3 regions of the Shewanella sp. 10N.286.45.A1 genome follow, and region 1 is predicted to be linked to each of the others. Evidence: predicted binding sites of a transcription regulator. Region 1 holds the regulator's gene; each other region holds the start of a gene.
The links. Region 1 encodes LexA, which represses DNA repair genes until DNA is damaged. Its sites were predicted from a motif close to TACTGTATNNNNATACAGTA; they were not measured.
Positions count from the first base shown of each region.

Region 2: a site for LexA is predicted at 1,901-1,920, ahead of AB4238_RS11905 (YebG family protein). Genes of this name have one in related genera too.
Region 3: a site for LexA is predicted at 3,345-3,364, ahead of dinG (ATP-dependent DNA helicase DinG). Genes of this name have one in related genera too.

Region 1 is NZ_JBFRMK010000042.1:14,877-25,074, reverse strand. Features, by position in the region: gene AB4238_RS03740 (SURF1 family protein) at 1-397, opposite strand, end outside; gene AB4238_RS03735 (DUF2909 family protein) at 432-650, shown strand; gene AB4238_RS03730 (cytochrome c oxidase subunit 3) at 678-1,553, opposite strand; gene AB4238_RS03725 (cytochrome c oxidase assembly protein) at 1,674-2,243, opposite strand; gene ctaD (cytochrome c oxidase subunit I) at 2,246-3,847, opposite strand; gene coxB (cytochrome c oxidase subunit II) at 3,857-5,416, opposite strand; gene AB4238_RS03710 (cell division inhibitor SulA) at 5,861-6,370, opposite strand; gene lexA (transcriptional repressor LexA) at 6,367-6,987, opposite strand; gene plsB (glycerol-3-phosphate 1-O-acyltransferase PlsB) at 7,301-9,724, shown strand; gene mtr (tryptophan permease) at 9,725-10,198, shown strand, end outside.
Region 2 is NZ_JBFRMK010000144.1:17,180-22,090, reverse strand. Features, by position in the region: gene AB4238_RS11920 (MlaD family protein) at 1-497, opposite strand, end outside; gene AB4238_RS11915 (paraquat-inducible protein A) at 475-1,119, opposite strand; gene AB4238_RS11910 (paraquat-inducible protein A) at 1,109-1,735, opposite strand; gene AB4238_RS11905 (YebG family protein) at 1,932-2,213, shown strand; gene AB4238_RS11900 (GAF domain-containing protein) at 2,308-2,766, shown strand; gene proQ (RNA chaperone ProQ) at 3,053-3,691, shown strand; gene prc (carboxy terminal-processing peptidase) at 3,725-4,911, shown strand, end outside.
Region 3 is NZ_JBFRMK010000015.1:59,387-64,297, forward strand. Features, by position in the region: gene AB4238_RS01445 (primosomal replication protein) at 1-470, opposite strand, end outside; gene AB4238_RS01450 (sulfite exporter TauE/SafE family protein) at 467-1,240, opposite strand; gene dinG (ATP-dependent DNA helicase DinG) at 1,249-3,321, opposite strand; gene AB4238_RS01460 (DNA polymerase II) at 3,423-4,911, shown strand, end outside.

The sequences.
Region 1 (10,198 bases):
CATTTAACGCTAAAGGACTCGTTAATGCTGCTACGTTAGGCAGTATTGAGCGATCAACGCTTCCTGCCTCAAAGCCTAATTCGACTAATAACCATGGTTTATCTGGCGCGACTTCAAATGCTTGATAGGCTAAATAGCCAACTCTACCGTTAACGGTTTGGTTATCGAGTAGAAATACTTGCTGCAGAATGGGCGTGACGTGAGTACTCAGTTTGTAGCCAGTTAGATTGTCATTGCCAAGGTGAGCGAGGAGTTGCTCATAGGTCAGTACGCTAGCATTTTGTCGCTGACTGAGTGCTGCTTGCCATTGTTGTTTTTGCTGAGCTCGTTCAAGCTGCCAAAAACCAAGCTTGACCAAAATTGTAAACACCATCAAAGTAGAAAGTACAATAAACAACCAAATGCCTAAAGCCCCAATTTTTGGAGATTTAATGAATATGCTATTTGTTTTTAAACTGGTTTTAGTACTGCTACTGCTGTTCATATTGGTTAATTTAGCGAGAGCCCTATTTGTAATGGTAAGAGGTGAAAAGAGTGTACCCATGAGCCAATATCTAGGCCGACGGGTACTCTTTTCTGTGCTGGTCGTTATGTTACTGCTAGTGGCTTTAGCGACTGGGGTGATTGCGCCAAACCCCAGACCTTATTAGCTAATCAAATACTTTATCTAAATGAAGTTAAAGCACATAAACAAATATAAATAGACACAACCAAACCACATCAACAAAGTGCCAATACCAACTACCCGCTTGGAATGCAAAGTGGTGTTCGGGGCTGAAATGTCCTTTCAGCACCCTGAAAAACAACACAATCAGAAACACGGTGCCTAATGTCACGTGCATACCGTGAAAACCTGTGAGTAGGAAGAAGGTGTTGCCGTAAACGCCAGATTCAAGCGTTAGCCCCATCTCTTGATAGGCGTGGATATACTCTTCAGCTTGCAAGAATAAAAATCCGATACCCAACACAATGGTCAATGCCAACCAGGCGGTTAGTGCTTGACGCTTGTTTTTTTCAAGCCCTACATGGGCAAAGTGCAGTGTTACAGATGATGTCAGTAGAATAAGGGTGTTGTATAGCGGTAAACCTGTCCAGCCCATTGCTTCAGTCGTCGTGCCATCAGGCGTGGTGACAAGCGGCCATACTGCTTCAAATGTTGGCCACAGTACTTCGTGGGTCATGGCATTGTTAGATGCGCCGCCAAGCCATGGAATCGCAATCATTCTGGCATAAAATAGCGCACCGAAAAACGCGGCGAAAAACATCACCTCAGAGAAGATAAACCAGCTCATCCCTTGTCTAAATGAACGATCCATCTGTTTTGAATAGAGACCTGCCATTGATTCTGCAATAACGGTTCTAAACCAGCCGAAGATCATAAAAATAATGACGGCAATTCCAGCTAATAAGATATAACCGCCAATACCGCCTTCGCTATTTAGTTCAGATACGAAGCTACCGGCGCCGAAAGCGATAAGAAACAGCCCGATTGCACCGATAATCGGCCAGGCACTTTGCGCTGGTACATAATAGGGTTCGTGTTTAGTCGTCATTTTTATCTCCTTTCTCAACCATAGAGTAAAGAGTAGTAGAGTTGGCTAGGGTAGAAATTAACTGTTTATTTTGCCTACGACTTTTTAAGGGCAAATAGTGATTTTGTTGCTGAATAAATGTCATCTTGCAGCTCCTTGCTCTACGCTACCGGCATAACTTTTATCGGTAATATTGTAGAGGGTATAAGAGAGGGTCAAGGTAGAGATGGAGTCCGGTAATTCAGGGTCCACGTAAAAGATAAGTGGTAGATCGGCAGTAGCTGTCGCCGCTAATACTTGCTGATTAAAACAGAAGCACTCTGTTTTATTAAAATAGGCAGCCCCTTGCCCTGGTGACACTGACGGTATTGCTTGGCCGACGATATGTTTCGCCGACAAATTCTTCGCAACAAAGTGAGTGCGAATAAGCTCTCCAGGGTGAACTTGCATGCTGTTCATCTGAGGTTTGAACTCCCAGGGCATATCGCTTTGTACTTGGGAGACAAACTCAATGGTGACTGTTCTATTTTTATCTACCGTAACGGGCTTATAAACACTGGCAGTATTTTGGGTCTTACCGTTAATACCCAGCGTGTCACAGAGCACGTCATACAGCGGCACGAGAGCAAAGCCAAAACCAAACATTCCCACTGCACCTAATAGCAGCATGGTAATTAACTTTCGATTAGATTTACTCTGTGGCTGGCTCATTGTTACTTCACCTCAGGTGGTGTTGTAAACGAGTGATAAGGCGCCGGGCTTGGGATTGTCCATTCCAATCCTTCTGCGCCATCCCATGGTTTTGCTGGGGCTTTTTCACCGCCACGAATACATTTGATCACTACAGCTAAAAAGATTAGCTGCGACAATCCAAAGGCAAAGCCACCAATCGATACAATCTGATTAACGTCAGCAAACTGAATCGCGTAATCTGGTATTCGTCGAGGCATACCTGCTAGCCCCAAGAAATGCATCGGGAAAAACAGCACGTTTACCGAGATAACCGAACACCAAAAGTGCCAGCGACCTAAACTTTCGCTATACATGTTGCCCGTCCATTTTGGCAGCCAATAATAAGCCGCAGCCATAATGGAAAATATTGCACCGGTAACCAACACATAGTGGAAATGTGCCACCACAAAGTAAGTGTCATGGTACTGGAAATCCGCGGGGGTAATCGCCAGCATCAGCCCTGAAAAGCCGCCAATGGTGAACAGGATAATAAATGCCACTGCGAATAGCATTGGTGTTTCAAAACTGATCGAGCCGCGCCACATGGTGGCTACCCAGTTGAATACCTTAACGCCAGTCGGTACAGCAATAAGCATGGTGCAATACATAAAGAAGAGTTCGGCGAACACCGGCATCCCCGTGGTGAACATGTGATGCGCCCACACTAAAAACGACAACACCGCAATACTCGCTGTGGCGTACACCATAGAGGCGTAACCAAATAAAGGCTTGCGACTAAAGGCGGGAACAATGGCGGAGATAATACCAAAGGATGGCAAAATCATGATGTAAACTTCAGGGTGGCCAAAGAACCAGAATATATGCTGGAACATGACGGGATCACCACCTCCAGCAGCGTCGAAGAAGCTGGTGGCGAAGTACTTATCGGTTAATACCATGGTGACAGTTCCGGCTAATACCGGCATCACCGCTATTAGCAGGAAGGCGGTGATTAACCAAGTCCAAACAAACAGCGGTAGCTTCATCCATGTCATGCCAGGAGCACGCATATTGACGATGGTCACCACAACGTTAATTGCGCCCATAATCGAGCTCATGCCCATGATATGTACTGAAAACACGAATAGAGCAGTGCTGTCAGGGCTATAAGTCGTTGATAATGGAGCGTAGAAAGTCCAACCAAAGTTAGGTCCACCACCTTCCATAAACAAAGAACTTAACAGAATGGCAAACGCAAACGGTAGGATCCAAAAGCTCCAGTTGTTCATGCGCGGTAGTGCCATATCAGGCGCGCCGATCATCATTGGGATCAGCCAGTTAGCTAAGCCCGTAAAGGCTGGCATCACCGCCCCAAAGACCATAACTAAGCCGTGAACTGTGGTCATCTGATTGAAAAAGTTAGGCTCTACCAATTGTAAACCCGGCTGAAATAACTCAGCTCGAATAACCATCGCCATCGCGCCACCGGTAAGGAACATAATAAAACTGAACCATAGGTAGAGCGTGCCGATATCTTTGTGGTTAGTGGTTAATATCCAGCGCATAATGCCTTTTGGCGCCCCATGATGGTCATCATGGTGATCGTCCTGAGCGGCTGGCGAATCTTGTGTAATAGTGCTCATTTTAATCCCTTACTTTCCGTGGCCATCAACATCAGATGCTTGCACTGTATCACCGGAGTCATTACCCCAAGCATTACGCTCATAAGTGATAACGGCGGCAAGTTCCTGCGGCGTTAGCTGCGAACTGAACGCCTGCATTGCCGTTCCTGGTTTACCATTGATGACAATTTCAAGGTGATCCGCTACGGGGCCGGTAATGATTGGACTAGCAATTAAAGAGGGGAATGCGCCGGGTAAGCCGGTGCCTGCAGCCTGATGACAAGCGACACATTTGACCATGTAGACCTTTTCGCCCTTGGCCATCAATTCATCCATACTCAAATCATCAAGTACGGCAGCACTAACATCCTCTACAGCCTGTGTGACTGTCGATGCTGCTTGCTCTGCATCAGGTAGCTCAGCAGGTAAAGTCACTGGAACCGCTGGGGTGTCTGCAGAAGCTGCCGGATCTGAACCAGAAGAACTGACATCTGCGGCTTGCACGGTATCGCCCGAGTTATTGCCCCAAGCATTACGTTCATAGGTGACTACGGCTGCAATCTCTGTCGCGGTAAGTTGTTTTGCAAAGGCTTGCATCGCAGTACCTGGCTTACCGTGGAGTACTATGTCGATATGACCAGATACCGCGCCTTTAATGATTGGGCTACCAATAAGCGAGGGGAATACACCGGGAAGACCTGCGCCGTTGGGTTGGTGACAAGCTGCACATCGCGCCAGATAAATCTGTTCACCTTGTGCCATTAACTCGTCCATGCCCAAAGTTTTAGACAAGGCCGCTTCTGCTTCAGCGGCAGCATTCGTTGCTTGCTGTTGCTGTGCAATCAACCACTTGTCAAAGTCCTCTTCAGAGACGGCTTCAACAACAATCGGCATAAAGCCATGGTCTTTGCCACATAGCTCGGCACACTGGCCACGGTATACACCGGGTTTATCGATTCGAGTCCAAGCTTCATTGATGAAGCCGGGGTTAGCATCTTTTTTAACCGCAAAAGCAGGTACCCACCATGAGTGAATAACGTCTTCTGATGTCATTAAAAAGCGTACTTTGCGATTGATTGGCAGAACAAGAGGTTTATCTACTTCGAGCAAATAGTGTTCACCTTTTGCTTCTGTGCCCTCTATTTGTTCCCGCGGTGTCGACATTAAACTGTAAAATTCAACATCTTGATTAAAGTAGCTATAGTGCCACTTCCACTGCGAACCAGTGATCTTAATGGTTAAATCAGCATTACTTGGATCTTCCATGGCAATTAGTGTTTTAGTTGCAGGAATAGCCATGATGATAAGAATGATAAAAGGCACTACAGTCCATAATATTTCGACTTTAGTACTTTCATGAAAATTGGCGGCTACAGCGCCTTTTGATTTGCGGTGGTTGATCATGGCATAAATCATCACGCCAAAAACAACTAAGCCAATAGCACAACAGATGTAAAGGATGATCATGTGCAGGCTATAAACCTGTTCACTGATCGCCGTCACGCCCTCTGTCATATTAAGTGGCATTTCTGATGCAAAAAGTGCAGGCGTAAATATTAGCGCCAACACACAATACAACAATTGCTTCACTAGACTTCTCCTCTGTCAACAAGACAAAGAAGAGTCACACAGTAAGTCTCTGCTCTATGTAAACTCTTCAGTTCCCAAAAAAGCAACGATGACTTCAAAGTGCACGAGTGGCGTGTCTATCGTGTCGTTATATAACGTGTCGACTATCGATACGACTTTTGTAATTTCCAGTATCTATCTACTGGTTAGTGTAACCACTTTGGCACCTACGGCTGAAATATATCAGGCCGATCTCAGTCTTCACATACTTTAAAAGGATCTACAGTCCGTACATAAAGACCGACGACTAAATCGCTCGGATATAACAAAAATATCGTTGTTATCAGTTCCTACCCTACTTGGTGTTTAAATATTGATCAAGATCACTTTTTGACTAATTTCACGTGTTAGGGAAATAAAAAAGCTTCCTGAGAGGAAGCTTAGAAGGGTAATAGAAATAACGGCTTAATGAATAGAGGTGAATAATGAACCTTTATTAAGTACCTTATCCTGTGTGTTTATTGCGCTGTCAGGTAAGTGAGCATTCGCATTTTCAATCACTATACCTAGTGCTTGGGCACTCTTAGCGACTAATTGTAGGCGTCTATTATCACGTGCATCTAGGCTATTTGCCCAAGTAATGACGGCACTTGATGTACCACTTGTGAGTGCTTTTTCCATCGCCCATAAGGTTTCGACTTCATCTTTAGCATGCACCAGTAAAATTCTGTCCATGCGCACACCTGCAGTTGCAAGCATCTGTTTGTAACCAATATTAGGTGGGCTAATTAAGACAATCCAGCGACCTTGTTGGCTCAGTTGAGCCAATTGACCACTTATCTTTTTTAGCTCATTACGCCCTTGAGTTGCCGATACCATAGTTTCAATATCAGTGCTCTTTTTAGTCATAGAGGAGGTTGGCAGATCTTGCCACAGACCTGGATGACGAGGGCTTACACCTAATAATTTATTCATTGCCAATCTCCATTACGGATCACGCCAACGGCTAAACCTTCAATGCTAAGGCTTTGGTTTGCTAGATCCACTTCTATTGGTGAGTAATCTTCATTTTCTGCGTGTAAAAAGACTTTATTACCTTTCTTTTCAAAGCGCTTAACGGTTACATCATCTTCAACACGAGCCACCACTACCTGGCCGTTACGTGCTTGCTGACTTTTATGTACAGCTAATAGATCCCCTTCAAGTATGCCGATATCTTTCATACTGTCACCGCGAACACGCAGAAGAAAATCAGCTGAAGGACGGAACATGGCTGGGTCAACTTTATAGTGTTGCTCGACATGTTCTTGGGCAAGTATTGGCTCACCAGCGGCGACCTGGCCAATCAGAGGTAAACCAGACTCTGTTTCCTCTGCATCTTCCTGTGTAAGTCTAATTCCTCTAGAAGTGCCAGGAATGATCTCAATACACCCTTTTTTGGCCAGTGCTTTTAAATGCTCTTCAGCGGCATTAGCAGACTTAAAGCCTAAACGTCTCGCAATCTCTGCACGGGTAGGTGGCATGCCTGTATCAGAAATGTTTCGTTTAATCAGTTCTAAAATTTCTGCTTGGCGCGGTGTAAGTGGTCTCATGGCTGAACCTGTTTTTCTATACAGTACCTGTCAGTATATACAGTAATTTAATCAGTGCAAGTATTAACCATATTAATGTAAGCATAAGTTAAATTTACATTTATCTCGTGTCGCCTTTAATGTGGTGGCTAATGCCTGCTGGAGGGGGCGTTAATCAATATTAATCTAGAGTGTATGCACTAAGTTGTAGCTAAGTCATTGTTCTATAAATGCACAGTAGCTTCCAGTGCCGATTGTAAAGCAATTGCGCAAAGCGTTAGGAATTCTGGTATTCTACGGGGTTATTAGAAGCGACTAACACTGCAAGCGAATCATGTCGAAAAAAGACTCTCTTTGGTTTAAATCTTTACGCTGGATCCAGAAAAAGTTGGTACACACTATTGTGGTACCTCACGATCCTTTTGATGATCTCAATCTCGATCCAAGCAAACCGCTCGTTTATGTCATGAAAACAGAATCAGTGAGTGATATTGCTGCTTTAAGTGAAATGACCGGCACGCTAGGCCTGCCTAGCCCTTATGATGACTTAGAGGTCAATGGCGTCAGTGCGCCACGGGTTGTTTGTCTTGAAGGCAGCAAACCGTTATTTGGTGAACGAGAAAGTGCTGAACAGTACCTACATTGTTTCAAGCGTTTGCTAAGTGTACATAAGCAGAATGCTGAGCTCGATATTCAACTAGTGCCTGTTAGCCTCTACTGGGGGCGCACTCCAGGTAAAGAAGATGACACGATGCGCGCGGCTGTTTTGGAACGTCAGAATCCAACTTGGCTACGTAAGTGTTTGATGATCTTATTCTTAGGTCGTCATAACTTTGTCCAGTTTTCTAATGCTGTGTCGCTGCGCTACATGGCAGATGAACATGGCACCGATAAGCGTATAGCTCAAAAGCTCGCGCGCGTTGCCCGAGTGCATTTCCAGCGTCAGCGAAAAGTGATGACAGGGCCTCAACTGCCTAAACGCCAAGCGCTTTTCCATTCTTTGCTTAAATCAGATTCGATTACCAAGGCGATAAAAGAGGAAGCGGCGAGCAAAAAAATCTCAGAAGCTGAGGCTCGCGCCAAAGCAATGGAATATCTTGATGAAGTTGCAGCTGATTACTCAGACAGTTTGGTACGTATAGCCGAGCGTTTTCTCACTTGGCTGTGGAATAAGCTTTATAAAGGCATAAACATCAAAGGTGCGGAGCAGATCCGCCAGTTACACCATGATGGTCACGAAATAGTTTATGTACCGTGCCACCGTAGCCATATGGACTACTTGTTGCTGTCTTACATTCTTTATTACCAAGGTATGGTGCCGCCGCATATTGCTGCCGGTATTAACCTTAACTTCTGGCCGGCAGGGCCGATGTTCCGTCGTGGCGGTGCATTCTTTATTCGTCGTAGTTTCCGTGGTAATAAGCTTTACACCGCAGTATTCCGTGAATATTTAGATCAGTTATTCACTAAAGGTTACTCGGTGGAGTATTTCACTGAAGGCGGACGTTCGCGTACTGGTCGCTTATTGGCGCCTAAAACAGGCATGATTGCGATGACGCTTAATAGTGTTCTCCGCGGTGTCGAACGACCTGTAACCTTGGTTCCTGTTTACTTGGGTTACGATCATGTGATGGAAGTAGCGACTTACCATAAAGAGCTAAGCGGTAAAAAGAAAAAGAAAGAATCTGTCTGGCAGGTATTTGGCGCCATCCGTAAGTTAGGTAACTTTGGCCAAGGCTATGTCAACTTTGGTAAGCCTATAACACTGCATAACTTCTTAAATGACGAAGTGCCTAATTGGCGCGAAGATATCGCCCAAGATCCTGAGCAAAAGCCAACTTGGTTAACGCCAGCGGTGAATACGTTAGCCAGCCAAGTAATGACTAATATTAACGATGCTGCAGCAGTCAGTTCAGTGACGTTAACGAGCTTGGTATTACTGGCATCAGAGCAAAATGCACTAGAACGTAGTCAGCTTGAAAAGCAGTTAGATCTTTATCTTACATTGTTAAAAGAACTGCCTTATACCGAGTACACTTCCGTCCCCGAGGGGAGTGGTAAAGATTTAGTTTCGCAAGGTCTTGAGCTGAAGAAGATTCAGATTGAAAGTGATGCGCTTGGCGACATTATCTCTATTGATGACAGTATTGCGATAACGATGACTTATTATCGTAATAACATCATTCATCTGTTGGTGGTTCCTTCACTGATCGCAGCCTGTTTATTGCGTAAAGAGCGTTGCACTCGTGATGATGTTGTGTGTGTAATTAATGACTTTTATCCACTGCTTCAAGCCGAATTATTTATGGGCATTGAAGATCCTAAGGTCTACGCGAATAGCATCTTAGATATCTTTGTTGCGCAGGGATTAGTGGTTGAAAATGGTCACTTTGAAGTTGCCGATGACAAAGTTAATCAGTTGCTATTGCTGTCTGGCACCATCGACGAAACGATGCAACGTTACGCTATCTTATTTAACTTGTTAGCAGTGAAACCTAACATGGAGCGCTCAGAGTTAGAGCGCGATAGCCATCGCCTTGCACAAAGGCTGGGAGCACTTCACGGTATTACTGCGCCAGAGTTCTACGACAAGAAGCTATACGCTACGCTAAGCGTTAAATTAAAAGAGTTAGGTCATCTAACCGATAGCGAAGGCTGTAGTGATATCAAACGTATAAAAGATAGAGCTAATTTGCTACTGCGTTCATCCGTTAGACAGACGATTGTTGATAGCGTTAATGCGGAGCAAAAAGATTAAATGGCAAATCATATGAATGCGGCCAAAAACAAGGCCGAAGGAAAATCACTATTAGGCGGCGCAATGATCATTGCGGGCACGACCGTTGGTGCGGGCATGTTCTCCTTACCTGTAGTGGGCGCAGGCATGTGGTTTGGCTACTCAATGTTAATGTTGGTAGGCATATGGTTTTGTATGTTGGTGTCTGGTTTGATGTTGCTAGAGACTAACCTTCATTTTGAACCAGGCTCCAGTTTCGACACACTCACTAAAACCACGCTTGGCCAATTTTGGCGCATCGTCAATGGGCTTTCCATTGCTTTTGTTTTATATATTCTGACTTACGCCTACATAAGTGGTGGCAGTTCAATCGTTAACCATAGTCTTGAAGGGCTGGGGATAAGCTTACCGCAAAGTCTTGCTGGGCTAGTGTTTGCTGCGGTATTGGCTACCATCGTTATCATCAGCACCAAAGCCGTAGATAGGATCACCACC
Region 2 (4,911 bases), on a different contig from region 1:
CCCAATTTCTCGGAAGTAATGTTAACAATGAGTCCTTCGTTACCCGGCGTTATAACCGGTGCGCTGATCTCCGCTTCAAAAAAAGAGGCTGACTCTCCCTCACCGGGTAAAATCCCGATGTAATTACCTGAAAATAATGTGTCTAAACCTTCAACGCCAGTAATCGAAGCCTTAGGTTTAACAAGCCAAAACTTGGTGGCTTTGTTTAGAAATGGTGAGGAGCGATAATCCATTAAAACATCAACATTAACGCCCTGAAGATCGTCATCGATACTGATATCAACGACTTTACCTACGGTAAGACCTTGATATTTTACTAAGGTCTTACCTATATCCATACCCGTGGCATTTGGAAAATGTATTCTGACCTCTACGCCAGACTCGCGGATGCTCTTAACTCCTAACCAAGCTCCTAGCGCCAATGCAATAATCGGTAGTAACCAAATAGGAGAGAAGAGTTTTTTCTTTACTACTTTAGGTGTTTGTACTTGAGTCATTTTTAGTTTCCAATCTGTCCCAGAGTAAGCGTGTATCAATCACTTTTGCTGCCAGTTGTGTTAGCAAGATAACTAAGGCGAATGCAGTGGCTGCAGGTGCTGGTTTTGCATCTAAAAGTTGTCCCATATTGACTACAGCAACGGTGAGTGAAATGACAAATAGATCTAACATCGACCATCTACCAATCCACTCGATAATATGAAAGCCCATCATTAGTTTTTTCTTAGATATGGGTAACTTAAAGCTAATTGCAGTCAAATATATGGTGAGTCCTACAATTTTAAGCACCGGCACCAAGATGCTCGCGGTAAATAGGATAATGGCAATAGGGATCATGTCTGTTTTTACCAGATGTGCAATCCCAGAAAAAATAGTGTCTTGAGTCACTTGGCCTTGATTTGTCAATGTGGTAATCGGGTAAAGATTAGCCGGGATAAGCAAAATTGCAGCTGTTATCAGTAAAGCCCAACTCTTTTGCAGGCTATCATAATCCCTTACTTTTAATTTAGCATCGCAGCGGCTGCAACAAGCGGAATTGGCACAAGTGACTTTGTTGCAAGTTGGGCAGCAAGTTAGGCCTACCTCCTTTCCTAATGTGGAAGCGGCTTTATTATCGTTCAAGGAAACTCCACATATGCTCTAAATCGTACTCTCTTAAAAGGAATAAATGCATTACAAACAGCATTGTAAAACAGAAAGTACCAAAACCGAAAGAAACGGTAGCAAAATCAGCAAGGTTAAACGCAGCAACTAAAAAGCTGATGACATAGATTTCGAGCATCGTTAACTGCGTCAGTAAGCCTTGTAACTTTAATGCCTGTTTTAAGACTGACCTTAATAAAGGCGATTGTAATCCGTATTTAATGATTAGGATCTGTACCAATATAGAAGTTAATAAGATTCCAGGTGCGATAACCGCTGCAGTCATAACCGCTATAGCGACAACCCAATATCCCTGTTGATAGACAGCAGCAGCGCCTTCAAACACAGTTGTTGTGCGCATGCTGCCCAAAAACTCAAGTTCAAGCACCGGAAAAAGGTTAGCGGGGAAAAAAAAGATAATTGCAGTGATGCATAACGCCAACATGCCATTTACTGAGCAATAAGGTGTGTCGTATAACTGAGTATGGCACCGCGGACATATAGCCCTTACGCCTGTTGGTAGGGCGCGCTTTCTTATGACCAAATCACATGACGGACATAAAGTAACACTATTGTCTAGCGTATCCGGTGGCATAGGAAATAAAGCCTCAAAAAAATCTTAATGGAATAAAACAAAGAAACTGCCTTGAACGTGAACTCTATTAATCGTATGCATTTGATTATTACAGAGTCCTTATCGCTATAAGCGTATCAGACTTTGAAGAAAACTTGCATAAGAACTTCAATATGTGAGACTCTTTACTGTATATAAAAACAGTGCGAGATTGATTATGGCCGTTGTAACCAAATTTGTCGTAGTTAGAGAAGGGGTTGAAAAGATGACTTTCACATCGAAAAAGGAGGCTGATGCCTACGATAAGATGCTTGATATCGCTGACAACTTGATTCCTTTTTTGACGAATCCTGAATTAGGGCTAGAAGATAATGACATTGAAAAGATTGGTTTTTTCTTAGCGCAGAATAAAGATGAACTACAATCCTTGCTAAAAGGTGGTAGTACTGCGAGTAAAGCTCCAACAAAGAAAGTATCGAAAAAGACTAATTTAGACTAAAAAAAACAGAACATCAGTCTTCTAAATTTGCTCCATCTTGATAAGATGCTGCAAATTTATTTAGATTTATCGATGATTTCGTTAGGGGATGTATATGACCGCGTCATTTTATGACACGTTGAACCGTCAAGTTATTGCTTTATTTAGCGGTGAAGATGATCAAATCGCCGCCTTAGCCAATTTTTCAGCACTATTGAATGATAATTTACCTGATCTTAATTGGGTTGGCTTTTACCTACTAAAGAACGAACAACTTGTACTCGGTCCTTTTCAAGGAAAAGTTGCTTGTACTCGGATACCGATTGGAAAAGGTGTTTGCGGTACAGCTGTTGAAAAAAACCAAACACAACGTATAGCGGATGTTCATCAATTTGTGGGTCATATAGCATGTGATTCAGCCAGTGTTTCTGAACTTGTGGTTCCTCTAAGACACAATGGTGATGTTATCGGAGTTCTGGATATTGATAGCCCATCGTTATCAAGATTTGATGAAATCGATCAACAAGGCGTAGAAACTTTGGTTAAAAGTCTCGAAAATTGCCTATTTGGTTAATCTACGACCAATTTTTGCTAATTGATGGTCGCAATCATCTCATGCATCCCTATAATAAGCGGTTTGAGCAATGAAATCTCAAATCGTGATTATTCGGTAAAGCGAATCAATAGCGTTTATGATAGGTTGTTGCTAAGGTAGGTTTGATTTTGCCGCTAAAAAACATAGGTTAATCATTATTAATTTGTTCTTTAGGTCATAATCAGACAAATATAAACGACACTTAAATCGATGAGAGATAGAAACTCTTTTGGTGGTGTCCCTTTTTTAAACTGTGGAAGTAAAGATGGAATCAACAGAAAAGTTGACCGATACCAACGCTATTCTTGCGTACTTATATGAAACATTTCCTTTATGCTTTATTGCTGAAGGTGAAACGAAGCCATTAAAAATCGGATTGTTTCAAGATTTAGCGGAAAGGTTAGCTGATGATTCTAAAGTCAGTAAGACTCAACTAAGAATCGCTTTAAGAAGATACACAAGCAGCTGGCGTTACCTTAAGTGCGTTAAAGCTGGTGCGCACCGTATCGATTTAGATGGTAATTCTTGTGGTGAGCTAGAACAAGAGCACGTTGATCATGCTCAAGCTACACTTAAAGAAAGTCAGGAAAAAGCGAAAGCCAAAAGAATAGCTAAGGCGGGTAAAACGTCAGCACCTTCAGCTAAAGCTAAGAAAGCCGTTAAAAACCCGGTTGCAAGAAGACCGAAAGCGGCACCAAGCGCAAAACCTGTCAAAGAAAAAGTAGCAGAAGTTGCTTTAACGCCTGCGGTATTGACTGAGTTGAAGAAAAATCAACGTGTAAATGTCAAACTTGGTAAGGCACCAGTTGCTGGTGTAATTTTGGATATCAAAAAAGAAGATGTTCAAGTTCAACTAGATTCTGGCTTAACAATTAAAGTTAAAGCTGAATACATAATGCTGTAATGGTTTAAAAGCATGTAAAGGAGTAACTTGTTGATGCGGAAAATGTCTCTGGCTGTATCTATCGCCAGTATTTTTGTAGGATTCTCGGCGTGGGCTGTTAGCCCTACTATTCAATTCAGCGAGTTACCTGCTTTAAAGCAGGAACCCCAGCATAAAGTGGCGAGTAAACGCGTCACGGGTTTGTTCACCCGTTCCCATTACCATCGTTTTGAAATGGACGATGCGTTTTCAAAGCAAGTGTTCGAACGTTATCTTAAGCAGTTAGATTATCGTAAGAATGTGTTATTGCAGTCTGATGTTGACGGCTTCATGGCATATTCAACTCAATTTGACGACATGTTGAAAAGTGGCGATCTGCAACAAGCATATTCGATGTTTGAAGTCATCCAAAAACGTCGCTATGAACGATTCGCCTATGCACTCTCTTTGCTTGACGAAGAGATGAAGTTTGATGTCGCCGGCGACGCCTATGAATTCGATCGGAAAGACGCAGCTTGGCCTAAAACGGAAGCTGAGTTAAACGAACTTTGGCGCCAACGAGTAAAGTACGATGCATTAAATCTAACTTTAACGGGTAAAAAGTGGGATGAGATTGTCACTATTTTATCGAAGCGTTACAACAATTCTATCAAACGCCTAAGTCAAACTCATAGTGAAGACGTGTTCCAAGGTGTTATGAACGCATTTGCGAGAACTGTTGAGCCTCATACCAGTTATTTATCGCCACGAAATGCAGAACGATTCCAGATGGAGATGAATCTAAGCCTTGAGGGCATAGGTGCAGTACTTCAAGTCGATGACGATTACACTGTGATTAAAAGCCTCGTTGCGGGTGGCCCTGCTGCCACCAGTGAGAAGCTATCTCCAGAAGACAAAATCGTCGGCGTTGGCCAAGAAGGCGAGAAAATCGTTGATGTTATTGGTTGGCGTTTAGATGATGTTGTCGAGTTAATTAAAGGGCCTAAAGGCAGTAAAGTAGTTTTAGAGATCTTGCCTAATAAAGGTGGTTCTAGCGCTAAGTCTTTTGAACTGACTATCGTTCGAGACAAAATACGTCTAGAAGACCGTGCTGCAACCTCTAAGGTTGTTGAGCCAACTGAAGGACCCTACGCTAATCGTAAAGTAGGCGTCATTCAAATTCCTGGTTTCTATATGAACCTTTCAAAGGATGTCTCTAAAGAGCTTGCAGAGCTTAAAGAAGCAAAAGTTGAAGGGATAAT
Region 3 (4,911 bases), on a different contig from region 1:
CAGTTCAAATGTTTGTTAAGTTCTTCATAAAGTTGATGACTATTTTGCATGACATTTGAAGCTATCCAACTAAAACCACTTTGCTGGTGTGCTTTCGCTCCTCGCTTAATGGCATGTGCGCGTCGGGTACGTTTTTGCTGCTCTAATGATTTTATATTGATATTTGTGGTGGAGAGGGCTCGGCGTACCGCACTAAATCTATCCTGAATTTTTTCACAACTGGAGATAATAGTATGGTGGGAGCGCTTTGCTAAGAGAAGCTGCTGCAGTTGGTTAATATTTCTAGATAGCTGATCAATACAGGGTTTAAGCTGTGCTCCTTCTTGTACAAAAAGCTCATTATTAAAACGTTCTACATCTTGCATCATTTTACGTTGCCCAGGTGGTAGGGCTGCATCATGCTGTAATACATCTTGCTCTAGCTGCTTTAATTGCTGCTTGAGCTTATTAATGAGTTCATTAATGTTCATGCCCAAGCACTCCAAGCTAACTGAGCCGCAATCAGTAAAATCATGGTGACGAAAATTGGTCTAATAAAGGGTAAGCCGAATTTTATGGCAGAATGAGCGCCAATGTAGGAGCCAATCATCATACAAACCCCCATCGCTAACCCTATGGCTAAATGTACCTGACCCATGATTAAAAATATAATCAATGACGTTAAATTACTGGTAAAAGTCATTGCTCGAGCAAGTCCTAAGCTATAAAGCAATGGCAACTTATGCATACCGGTGCTGGTTACCGTCCAAAATGCACCTATACCGGGCCCAGCAAAGCCGTCGTAGAACCCAAGCGGCAGACCTTGTAGCCACTGCTTAAACTTGCTTTTGGGTTTCACAGGTATTTCACAGTTTTTGCAACCCATGGCATTGGGCTGAAAAAGCGTATAAATAGCGATAGCGATAATAATTAGCGGTAACCACTTTTCTAGCCATCGGTTATCGATAATCGAAACGATAAATGTACCAATAACTGCGCCAATAAAAGTGGCTATAAATGTGTGGTACCACAAGCTCGGAGAGAATAGTCGTTGCTTATAATAAGTGTAGGCTGCCATTGATGAGCCAAAGCAAGCAGCTAGCTTATTGGTAGCCAGTGCCATGTGAGGAGGTACCCCCATGGTAAGCAAAGCCGGTATTGATAACAGCCCTCCACCGCCAGCTACCGCGTCGATAAATCCTGCTATTAACCCTATCAATGCCAGTAAAGCCCAGCTACTCGGGTCTAGTATTAAGTCCAATCGTTGTCCTATTCAATAACACGTCGAAAAGGTGGTAGGGCATCTAATAGGGATTTTCCATAGCGCTTGGTCACTAAGCGTCTATCCAAAATAGAAATTCGACCGTAATCCTGTTCTTTTCGGAGTAATCTACCACAACTCTGTACCAGTTTGCGCGAAGCATCTGGGATTGTGAGTTGCAAAAAGGGGTTTCCACCTTTTATTTTAATATATTCTGAGTGAGCTTGCTCTACTGGAGAGGTCGGCACGGCAAAAGGTAGCTTTGTTATTATGAGGTTTGTTAAGTAATCTCCGGGTAGATCGAGTCCCTCTGAAAAACTGCCAGTACCAAAGATGATACTTGGTTTCGCGTCGTCACAAAGGGCTTTGTGCTGCTTTAAGATCTCTTGTCGTGGTAAGGTACCTTGAATGAGTAGGCTTGTCTTAATTTTATTTTCGACCAGATCAGCAACTTTTTCCATCTGCCAGTATGATGCAAACAGCACTAGACTTGCCATCTCATCTTCAACAAGCGCGATAATCTGTTTTGCCAGTTCATCGGTATAGTTATCATGGGTCGGCTCGGTATCCATTTGCGGCAAGAATAGCGTGGCATTCTGTTCAAAATCAAATGGTGAGTCGAGAGCGAGGTATCGACTACCATCATTAATGGATAGACCAACTTGATGAGTAAAATGGTTAAAATTATTTAGTGCTCTCAGTGTCGCGCTACACAGCACAACCCCTGCTGCTTTATCCCACAGTAAGTTTTCAAGCATAAAGCCGACTTCAATCGGTGAAGCACTGAATAAATAATCTGATTGTTTGCCTGTCAGCTGTTCTATCCAGCGAGCCATAGGTGCGCCTTTTGGATTATCTTGTTTGGCCATCATCTTCCACAGCTTTTGTAAGTTCTCGATACGCTGCAGCATAAAGCCGGTTTCTGACAGTAATGCTTCTGATTGATGTTTAGGGATATCGCCATCTTTTATCGCTTCATTTAGCAGGGCGAGCATTTTGTTAAACTGTTTAAGCGCAACATTAGAGGCCGTGGCTAAGTTTTCTGCGAGAATAAGTAGAGCTGGTGGCAGTTTGCCGTGTTCGAAACGAAAGCGACTTTCAGGGTTATCAAACTGTTTAGCTTGAGCGTCACAAAAATGAGCGACCTGGTTAAGTAAGCCGCTGATATCACCAATGTGGTCAAGCATTGCTTGCGCAGGGGCAATAATATAATTACTTTTAATCTGGTTTTGCAGCTTTGACGTCGTTTTGGTTAGTTTTTCCAACCAATCTGTGGCGCCTCGAATAGTGGCTTGAGCACTACTAAAGTCACGGGCAACGATGGGTAGGTGATGTGCTTCATCAATAACATAATAGAGATCTTCTGGATCGGGTAAAATCACGCCGCCGCCAAGTTCTAAATCTGCAAACAATAAACTGTGGTTAGCAATAAGCACATCCCAAGTGTCGATATCTTCACGGGCTTTATGGAATGGACAGTTTCTATGGCTGGCAAGCTGTTTATGACAACTGTGTTTATCACAGGCTATTTGTTGCCATAGATGATCGGGTAGTGGCTTAGTCAGTGTGTCGCGCTCACCATTCCAGCGCGACTCTTTATAATCTTTAAGTAGGCCTTCGAGCATATCAACTTGGCTTTGATCGGGCTTAGATTGCCACATTGCCATTTGGTTACTGTTATCTGAGCCGACCAGCATCTCAAGTTTTGATAAACACACATAGCGCTGACGCCCTTTAACTAAGCCAAAGGTAAAGTCTAAACCTGAGTGCTGCAGAAAAAAGGGCAAGTCTTTGTGAAGCAACTGCTCTTGCAGTGCCACAGTCGCTGTTGCGATACAGACCTTCTTCTTACTGGCTAATGCTAGAGGAATGGTCCCTAGAATATATGCCAATGACTTACCAATACCAGTACCTGCTTCTACTACGATTATTCGGCGTTGTTTATCGTATTCACCTGCAAGTGTTTTCGAGATCTCCGCGACGATATAGTTCTGTTCTCGCCGAGAACGAAAGTTGGGCAAAGAGGAAGCGATGCCTTTATATATAGTACGGATCTGGGTTTTAACGTCTGCCGATAACATGAATGCACTGGTCCAGTAAATAATGCTGTACATAATAACAGTGATTACATAGCCTAAGAAGAGTTATGTGATTATTCGTGAATTTAATTGAGTATATAGCCATGAATCCTAGTCCCAATGCGTTACAGATAATAAAAGGTCGTGTGCTAACTCGTCATGTTACTCAGCATAAAACAGGGTTAAGTTTAGAATATGTAATTGCAACTGCATCGGGTCCGGTCATCGTTGAAATTCCAGAACAAGCGCATGTTTGCTTTATTCGCACCACAGATGAAGGGCTAATTTTCCAGCATAGAGAGCTGACTAATATCCGCAGTAAACGCCTGCCGTTAAAAAACTTTCAACTGGAACAAGTCAGTGCGATTTATTGCAATGATATAAGGCAACTGCGTCACTTAATTCGAGTTGCTAAAGACCAAGCTATTGAGTTGTTTGAAAGTGATATCAAGGCTGAACATCGATTTCTCATCGAGCGATTTATTGCCTTAGATGTTGAATTTAGTGGCTATTATTTACAAGCTGCTCAAGGTGTTGAACCGCGCTTTATCGCTAAAAAAGCGAGACCAACAGAGCTAGTACAGCCGCTTAAAGCCATCTCGCTTGATTTTGAATGTAGTTTTTCTGGTGAACTCTATTCCGTTGGTTTATATGGCCAGACGGAAAGTGGTGTGGTTTTTGAAAAAGTGATCATGGTGGGTGAGCCTCAAGAGGTAGAGGTTAACTACATTCAATGGGTTAACAATGAAGTGGCATTGATCCATGAATTGATAGCGTGGTTTAACGAATACGATCCAGACATCATAATCGGTTGGTCAGTTGTGACATTTGATTTAGCTCTGTTATATCGGCGAGCTAAACATCATGGCATTGCACTGACAATTGGGCGCAATAAGCAAAGCCTATCGTGGAAAGTTGAAGATAAATTTCGACCAGAGACGCTCTCACTGTATGGTCGAGTTGTGCTAGATGGTATTGATTGGTTAAAAGCTGCGTTTTACCAGTTTGATCGCTATTCGCTGGAATTTGTATCTCGAGCCTTGCTGGATGAAGGGAAGGCTATCGACAATGTTGGCAATAGAATGGAGGAGATTAATGAACTCTTTGCAAATGATAAGCCTGCTTTAGCTCATTACAATCTAACTGACAGCCGATTGGTATGGGACATATTTGAAAAAACGCAGTTGTTTGATTTTGCTATAGAGAGAGCTAAGCTGACCGGCTTAGAGCTTGGACGAGTTGGAGCTTCCGTTGCTGCATTCATGAATCTGTATCTACCGCACCTGCATAGAAGCGGCTATGTTGCGCCTAGCTCGCCTGCAAGTGACGGCATTGAAAGTCCTGGCGGTTATGTGATGGACTCGGTACCAGGGCTATATAAGCATATCTTAGTGTTGGACTTTAAGAGCCTTTATCCGTCGATAATACGAACATTTCTTATCGACCCTAAAGGACTCGTTGAATCTGCAGAGCAAGCTGAAACTGAAACCATTCCAGGCTATTTAGGTGCGAGTTTTAGTCGTGAAACCCCCATATTACCGCAGTTGATTAAGCACCTTTCGGAACAAAGAGAGCAGGCCAAAACCAACCACA